2 regions of the Virgibacillus kimchii genome follow, and region 1 is predicted to be linked to the other one. Evidence: predicted binding sites of a transcription regulator. Region 1 holds the regulator's gene; the other holds the start of a gene.
What was found. The regulator LexA, encoded in region 1, represses DNA repair genes until DNA is damaged. The targets are predictions, from matches to a motif close to CGAACATATGTTCG.

Region 1 (4,444 bases):
AGGTTCAAAAACCGGAAGATCTTTCTCCCAATCGGCGGGTAGTTTTCCATTTAATGCAAGCTCGAAGTCACTTGCTGATTCAGGATATTTATCTTTATAGGTTTTTAAAAGTTCGTTCCAGTCATTTTCAGCTTTCGCACCGGGCGTTCCAATCTTTTCCTTAAAATCGGCATATACTTCCTCCGGTACATGAAAATCTTTGTGCGTCCATTTATAATATTCTTTTGTAAGTTTAACTTCATCGCCGCCAAGCGGAGCGCCGTGGGATGCAGCCGATGCTGATTTATTCGGAGAACCGTAGCCGATCACAGTCTTAACCTCGATCAGTGTCGGCTGATCCGTGTTTTCTTTTGCCTCTTTAATTGCATTTCTTATCGATTCAATGTCATTTCCGTCCTCTACCCGCAATACTTGCCAGCCATATGCCTTGAACCGCTGCTCCGTATTTTCAGAAAAGGAACGATTTAAATCTCCATCTAAAGAAATGTCGTTTGAATCATATAAAGCAATTAATTTACCCAAGCCAAGATGACCCGCCAATGAAGCTGCTTCATGGGATATTCCTTCCATCACATCGCCATCACTGATCAGTGCGAATGTGTAGTGATCTACAATGGATAAGTCAGGCTGATTAAATTTACCTGCAAGGTGAGCCTCAGCCATTGCCATGCCTACGGACATGGCAATACCCTGCCCCAATGGACCTGTAGTTGCTTCAACGCCATCTGTGTGGTGCACTTCAGGGTGCCCGGGGGTCTTGGAATCCCACTGTCGGAAATTTTTAATATCATCCATCGTTACATTGTATCCTGACAAATGCAATAAGCTGTAAAGCAGCATGGAACCATGACCTGCTGAAAGGACAAAGCGGTCCCGGTTGAACCATTTGGAATTGGCCGGATTATGATTCATGAATTCTGTCCACAATGTGTAGGCCATGGGCGCAGCACCCATAGGCAAACCTGGATGGCCTGAATTTGCATTTTCAATAGCATCAATTGATAAAGTTCGTATCGTATTAATGGATAACTGTTCAATATTTGTCGACATATTGTTTACTCCTTCCACAAATTAAACGAAAGTAATAATCTCTTCTATTCTATAATGAATTACACCTTGTAACAAGTAAACAGATAAGGGGCCCATAATGAAATAAAAAAATGTTCGCGCTAATTACTACTATTCATTTTCCCTATTTTTCTTTTGCATATCCTTTACTTTTTGAGGTGTAACATCATTGCCTTTAGGGTCAACGACTTTCATGGTTTTAAACTGATTTTTAAAAGAACTGCGCACATTTTTTAAATAAGCTTCCCTCAACTCTTTCTGTTCTTGTTTTTCTTTTTCAGTCAATCCTTCTTCTTTTGCTTTCTTTGCAAGATAATTAATCCGTTCCAATTTGTCTTTTGATAGCATGGGACCACCCTCCAATGGAGTTGAAATTTATTACATGATCTTCGTAATTCATCTAAGACAGGAAAAATACCACCATAAAAAAAACAGGAAAGCATTAGTTCCTGTTTTCTAATGTAGCGTTCTTATTTATAAGAATCAAGTATTTTGGGCTTCTTTATATCTTCGGTGGACGGTAGCCTTTGATACATGATAGCCCATGCCATTTAACGTAATGGTTATTTCTTCAAAAGTCATCTTTTTATTCCGCAGACGGATGACTTCATCTATCGGAAACGAGACCCGTTCCCTGCCCGGAGCTTTTGTCAGGTTAGATAAGTTTTTTCCCGGGTTATAACCTTCTGTAATCGCCTTTTTCATTCCTCTTTTGATCTTTGCATTATGCAGTTTACGCTGGTATTCTTCCACGATGGATATAATTTGCAAAACCATAGAATCTGATTCCGATAATTCCAGTTCATCTTCGGTCATAGCTGTATATATGGGAATGTTAAGCTTTTTAAGTTGGTGAAACAATGCAATCTTGGTGTTTCCTCTGCCAAGCCTCGTTTCGTCCTGAATTAAAAGACATTCCGCCTTATGATCAGAAAACATATCAAGCATTTTCAATACGCCTTCCCGTTCAATTTCATAACCACTCTTTTGCTCCTGTATACTTGCAGCGATAGTAAAATCGTATTTTTTGGCAAGCTTGGTCAATTCAGCTCTTTGTCTGGATAGGGAAGTTTCCTGTTCCTGTTTATCAGTACTTACGCGACAGTAAATAATTGCCTTCACCTCTAACACTCCTTTCATTCCCACGTGAGAAAATATCTGCAGATTAAACATCTGTTAACCATACCGACAGAGGCCCACACTCCGGGAACTTTTGTTCGATTATATATTATTTCAGGAAAACAGAATGCTGTCAAATTTTCAGAACGAATGTTTGCTTAACTATATTAAAAATGATAGACTTATATTAACTATTTTTAAGTGCGAGGAGCGAACAAAATGACAATAGCAAAGCTATCCAAAAGACAGCAGGCAATCATGGATTTTATTAAAGAACAGGTTGAAGAAAAAGGATACCCGCCCTCGGTGAGGGAAATTGCACTTGCGGTTGGACTTGCATCCAGTTCTACCGTACATGGACATCTTTCCAGGCTGGAAGAAAAAGGGTATATCAGAAGGGATCCAACTAAACCGCGGGCAATTGAAGTACTTGACACCACAGGGGAAAGCGACATTCCGAGGGAAAAAGCCCGGTATGCACCTTTAATCGGCAAGGTTACTGCAGGCCTTCCCATTACTGCGGTTGAAAATATTGAAGAGTTTTTACCGATCCCTGATCATACAAGTAATCCGGATGATAATATTTTCGTCCTGGTTATCGAAGGAGAGAGTATGATAGAAGCAGGTATATTGGATGGGGACATGGTCATCGTGAAACAGCAGAACACAGCGCAAAACAATGATATTGTTGTTGCCATGACAGATGATGACGAAGCCACTGTGAAACGTTTCTTTAAGGACAAAAATCAGATACGGCTTGAACCGGAAAATGCAACGATGGAGCCGCTCATATATGATAATGTTACAATACTGGGAAAAGTAATCGGTTTATATAGAACCATTGATTAAACTTGCACGCCGATTGACCAGTATTTCCAGGTATGAAAAACCGTCCTGTATCGATTATGATACAGGACGGTTTTTCATTAAAAGGGAAAACCCTTCTTAATAGGAATTCAAATACTGCTCTCTTTCCCATGGATGGACGGTTGTTCTGAACATGTCCCATTCAATCTCTTTTGCTTCAACAAAATGTTCATATAAGTGTTCACCCATCGCATCCTTAATTAATTCATCCTTTTCCAGCTCTTCCAATGCAAGCATGAGTGTCGGAGGCAGATTTTTAATCCCGTTTTCTTCCCGTTCTTTTTTCGACATGACGTATATATTTTGATCCACGGCCGGGGGCGGGGTCATTTTATTTTTAATTCCATCTAAGCCGGATGCAAGCAGAACAGCCATGGCCAAATATGGGTTTGCGGATGGATCCACACTGCGCACTTCGATTCTGGTGCTGATCCCTCTAGAATATGGAATGCGTACCAACGGACTGCGGTTCGCCGTTGACCACGCCACATAGGAAGGTGCTTCATAGCCCGGAACCAATCGTTTATAGGAATTCACGGTAGGATTAGTTACTGCAGTATAATTTGTTGCATGCTTAATTACCCCTGCCGTAAACTGATAAGCTGTTTCACTTAATTGCTGGTCTCCATTTTCATCGAAAAACATATTATCCCCATCTTTGAAAAGGGACATGTTTACATGCATCCCCGAACCATTCACACCAAAGAGAGGTTTTGGCATAAAAGTGGCATGGAGGTTATGCTTTCTCGCAATAGTTTTAACAACCAATTTAAATGTTTGAATATCATCTGCGTGCTTTACAGCGTCAGCATACTTGAAATCTATCTCATGCTGGCCGGGTGCAACCTCGTGGTGGGAAGCTTCAATTTCAAAGCCCATCTCTTCCAGCTCCAGCACAATATCCCTCCGGCAGTTTTCTCCAAGATCCGTAGGTGCCAGATCAAAATATCCGCCCCGGTCATTCAGTTCAAGAGAAGGCTCTCCATTTTCATCCAGTTTGAATAAAAAGAATTCAGGCTCAGTTCCGATATTAAAGGCATCGAAACCAAGCTCTTCCATTTTTTTAAGGTTTCTTTTCAGGTTATAGCGTGGACAGCCTTCAAACGGTGTGCCATCCGGATTATATATATCACAAACAAAACGTGCCACTTTCCCTTTTTCCGAAGTCCAAGGAAATACTACGAATGAATCAAGGTCAGGGTACAGGTACATATCGGATTCCTCAATACGAACAAAACCTTCAATGGATGAACCATCAAACATCATTTTGTTATCAAGAGCTTTATCCAATTGACTGAGGGGTATTTCCACATTTTTAATCGTACCCAGCATGTCTGTAAATTGCAGTCGTATAAACCTTACGTTTTCCTCTTCAATCTGTTTCAATATT
Region 2 (4,444 bases), 840 kb from region 1:
TTTATGGAGTTATAATTACACAATTAGTATTTTCAGCAATTAGTTTAGGAACATTTACCGTGTTTGTCAGCATTTTATATCAATTAAACGCTCTAGTGTTAACATCAGCGGGTATATTACTATTACTGATTACTTTTATCCCATTAACGCTATTTTCTTTTATTTTAACTTATCCTCCGATGAAAGACACATCATTATCAACTATTTTTAATTTTTTACTTTACATCTTATTCTTTTTATCATTTTCAAATGGTAACATAATTATTGATATTATAAATTATATTAATCCTTTTGTGTTTGTAATGAGTATAGGCGAAATCATGTTATCTGCTAATCAATTTTCAGTTACTATAGGGTCGTTTAATTATACTAACCTAATTTTTATTTTATTATTAAGCCTGATAGGAGTTTATTGTTATAAAAAGCTTAACTTGGTATCAGAGGAATATCGTTCTTAAAAGTGTATATTAGTATGTTTAGAGATCTTTTTAAATTACTCAACCGAGGTGTAATTTTTATGTATAGTGTGGAGAACTTAAGCTTTTCTTATAAAAAGGCGAATTATGATGTCTTAAAGGATATCTCTTTTGATCTTAAAAAGGATAAAGTAAACGCAATTGTAGGAGTAAATGGTGCTGGAAAAACTACTCTGTTTGACTGTATAACAGGTATCCTACCCGCTAAAAAAGGGATCATAAATATACCACCTACCAAAGAAGTTCTGTATCAAACTCAGTCCCTTTTCTTTTCACCAGCAATAAAAACAAAGGATTTTGTAAATTTTCTCCGTCGTTTGGACAGTAAACCAGGAATCAAAAACAGTGATGAATTTGGTGAGATTTATACTGGGAAGGATTTTATACGGATCCAAGATTTGTGGAATGTCAAATTAGGTACTATGTCCGTTGGGGAGAGAAAATGGGTGTTTATGGTTATGCTTAGTGGATTAGAACGATCACTCTATCTTTTTGATGAACCGATGAGTGGTGTAGATCCATCATCTAGATTAAGGATGACAAAAAGGATAAAGGAATTAATATATGAAAGAGGAAAAATCTGTGTTATTTCAACGCATCAACTGCATGATTTGTCTTCAATGGATTGCCATATTATTATTTTACATAATGGTATGATTAAATATGAAGGGGATTTCAAAGATTGGTTAAAGGAAAGTGGTACTGATAATCCTGATCAAGCATTTGATCTTATTTGTGGTAGTGGATAGTCTATTAGAATTAAGAAAAATACAGTGGTATAAATCATTACATTATTCAAGACACGTACTTCCAATTAATAAACCAAAATCTGTTATAATAAATCTAATCAACTCTACTGCCCTTATTACCAGAATGAAAATATAAATGGAAGCAGAAAGCTAATACTACCTAAAGACTGTTGAATTAGCTAATTTAAGAATTCATACATCCTCTTATTCATCCGTTTTACAATCAACACATGTAAATATATAATAAACTGGAAAGCATTAGCCTGGGGGACGCTAATGTTTTTTCGTGCGTAATCAATGATTCCATCATCAGAAATAAGGGTAAAATAATACCAAGCGAAATCAATAGAATATTTGTTCGTTTTTTGTTAAAATAGATGTGTTGTTATGTTATAATCATAGCAGGAAAAAGAACGGAGGCATAAGCAGTGGAGAAATTTGAACTTATATCACCTTATAAGCCCGCAGGTGATCAGCCTCATGCGATAAAGGAAATTACGAAAAAAATTCTTGACGGTCAGCGTCACCAGACATTGCTTGGTGCGACAGGGACCGGGAAGACATTTACGATGTCCAACGTCGTGAAGGAAATTAACCGGCCCACCCTTGTCATGGCCCATAATAAAACACTGGCAGGACAGCTGTACAGTGAATTTAAAGAGTTTTTTCCCAATAATGCTGTTGAATATTTTGTCAGCTATTATGATTATTATCAGCCGGAAGCCTATGTGCCTTCCACGGATACGTTTATTGAAAAAGACGCAAGCATCAATGATGAGATTGATAAACTGCGCCACTCGGCAACCTCTGCCCTCTTTGAGCGGAACGATGTCCTTATTGTTGCCAGTGTATCCTGTATTTATGGGTTGGGTTCACCGGAAGAATATAAGAGTCAGGTTTTATCACTGAGAATGGGTATGGAAAAAGACCGGGATCAGCTGTTAAGGGATCTCGTTGATATACAATATGCAAGAAATGATCTCAACTTCGTTCGCGGTACCTTTCGTGTCCGCGGGGATTCGGTTGAAGTCATCCCTGCCTCCCGGGAGGAACATTGTATCCGTATTGAGTTTTTCGGAGATGAAATTGACCGGATTCGTGAAGTCGATGCATTAACAGGAGAAATCATCGGAGACAGAGAACATGTGGCTATTTTCCCTGCCTCCCACTTCGTTACCCGTGAGGAAAAAATGAAAAAAGCCATTAAAAATATTAAAAATGAGCTGGATGAAAGGCTGGAGGAGCTGCGGGGCCAGAATAAACTGCTGGAAGCCCAGCGTTTGGAGCAACGGACGAATTATGACCTGGAAATGATGGAGGAAATGGGCTTTTGTTCGGGGATCGAAAACTATTCCCGGCATTTAACTTTCCGAAATGAAGGAGATACACCGTACACACTCCTCGATTTCTTTCCGGAAGATTACCTCGTTATTGTGGATGAGTCCCACGTCACCCTGCCACAGGTAAGAGGAATGTATAATGGGGACAGGGCTCGCAAGCAAGTGTTGGTGGACCACGGATTCCGTTTGCCGTCCGCCCTGGATAACCGTCCTTTAAAATTTGAGGAATTTGAGAAGAAAACGAACCAGCTGGTTTATATATCCGCTACACCGGGACCGTACGAACTGGAACATTCCCCAAGAATGACCGAACAGATTATCCGGCCAACCGGGCTGCTTGATCCAAAAGTGGATGTCCGTCCGATTGAAGGCCAGATTGATGACTTGATCGGGGAAATTAATACACGGACGGAGCGAAATGAACGGGTGCTGGTAACCACGTTGACGAAGAAAATGTCGGAGGATTTAACCGACTATTTAAAGGAATTGGGAATCAAGGTTGCTTATTTGCATTCGGAAATAAAAACACTGGAGCGAATAGAAATTATTCGTGACTTGCGTGTAGGTAAATATGATGTGCTTATCGGGATTAACCTGCTCAGGGAGGGGCTGGATATTCCTGAAGTGTCACTTGTTGCTATATTGGATGCGGATAAAGAAGGCTTTCTCCGCTCCGAGCGTTCGCTTATTCAGACGATGGGAAGGGCAGCGAGGAACGAAAACGGGGAAGTCGTCATGTATGCCGACAATATCACCGGGTCGATGCGGGTGGCGATTGATGAAACGAACCGGCGCCGGCAAATCCAAATGGAATTTAATAAGAAACATAATATTACACCAACGACGATTAAGAAAGATGTCCGGGATGTTATCCGCGCAACAGTAGCCGCAGAGGAACAGGAAGAATATAAGGAAACAACAAAGAGTCTGACAGAGCTGTCGAAAAAGGAAAAGACAAAGGTGATCGAAAAAATGGAAAAAGAAATGAAGGAAGCGGCCAAAGCACTGGATTTCGAGAAGGCTGCCGAGCTTCGTGATATTATACTTGAACTCAAAGCTGAAGGATGATGAAGCATGCCTGCTAAAAATATACAAATACAAGGTGCACGCGCACACAATTTAAAAGACGTGAATGTGACCATTCCGAAAAATAATCTTGTTGTTGTGACGGGGTTGTCAGGATCAGGGAAATCCTCCCTGGCATTTGATACGATTTATGCAGAGGGACAGCGTCGTTATGTTGAATCTCTGTCCGCCTATGCAAGACAATTTCTCGGACAGATGGACAAGCCGGATGTGGATGCGATTGACGGTCTTTCCCCAGCCATAGCCATTGATCAGAAAACAACTAGTAAAAATCCCCGTTCCACTGTTGGGACGGTTACGGAAATTTACGATTATCTGCGCCTTTTATATGCGCGGGTCGGCCGCCCAACCTGTCCGAAGCACGACATAGAAATCAGCTCTCAGACGGTTCAGCAAATGGTGGACCGCATCATGGAATACCCGGAACGAACCAAGATGCAGATTCTTGCGCCTGTCGTATCAGGGAGAAAAGGAGAGCATGTCAAAGTATTCGAGAAGCTGAAACAGGAAGGCTATGTCCGTATTCGTGTTGATAAAGAAATGCGGGAAGTATCCGAAGAGATTAAACTGGAGAAGAACAAAAAACATTCCATTGAAGTGGTGGTTGACAGAATTGTTGTCAAGGGTGGAATTGCCGGCCGTTTGAGTGATTCAATCGAAACAGCGCTGGAGCTGGGCGGGGGAAATATTATTGTGGACGTGATTGGGGAAGAAGAATTGACTTTCAGCGAAAACCACGCCTGTCCGATTTGCGGTTTTTCCATCAGTGATCTGGAACCGCGTCTCTTTTCCT

Region 2: uvrB (excinuclease ABC subunit UvrB) is a predicted target of LexA. The motif match lies at 1,573-1,586, and genes of this name have one in related genera.

Annotation. Positions count from the first base shown of each region.
Region 1 is NZ_AP043951.1:756,621-761,064, reverse strand. It holds gene tkt (transketolase) at 1-1,050, opposite strand, end outside; gene ACZ42C_RS03870 (DUF896 domain-containing protein) at 1,180-1,416, opposite strand; gene ACZ42C_RS03865 (YneB family resolvase-like protein) at 1,552-2,190, opposite strand; gene lexA (transcriptional repressor LexA) at 2,413-3,036, shown strand; gene glnA (type I glutamate--ammonia ligase) at 3,133-4,444, opposite strand, start outside.
Region 2 is NZ_AP043951.1:1,600,084-1,604,527, reverse strand. It holds gene ACZ42C_RS08100 (hypothetical protein) at 1-458, shown strand, start outside; gene ACZ42C_RS08095 (ATP-binding cassette domain-containing protein) at 518-1,225, shown strand; gene uvrB (excinuclease ABC subunit UvrB) at 1,654-3,633, shown strand; gene uvrA (excinuclease ABC subunit UvrA) at 3,640-4,444, shown strand, end outside.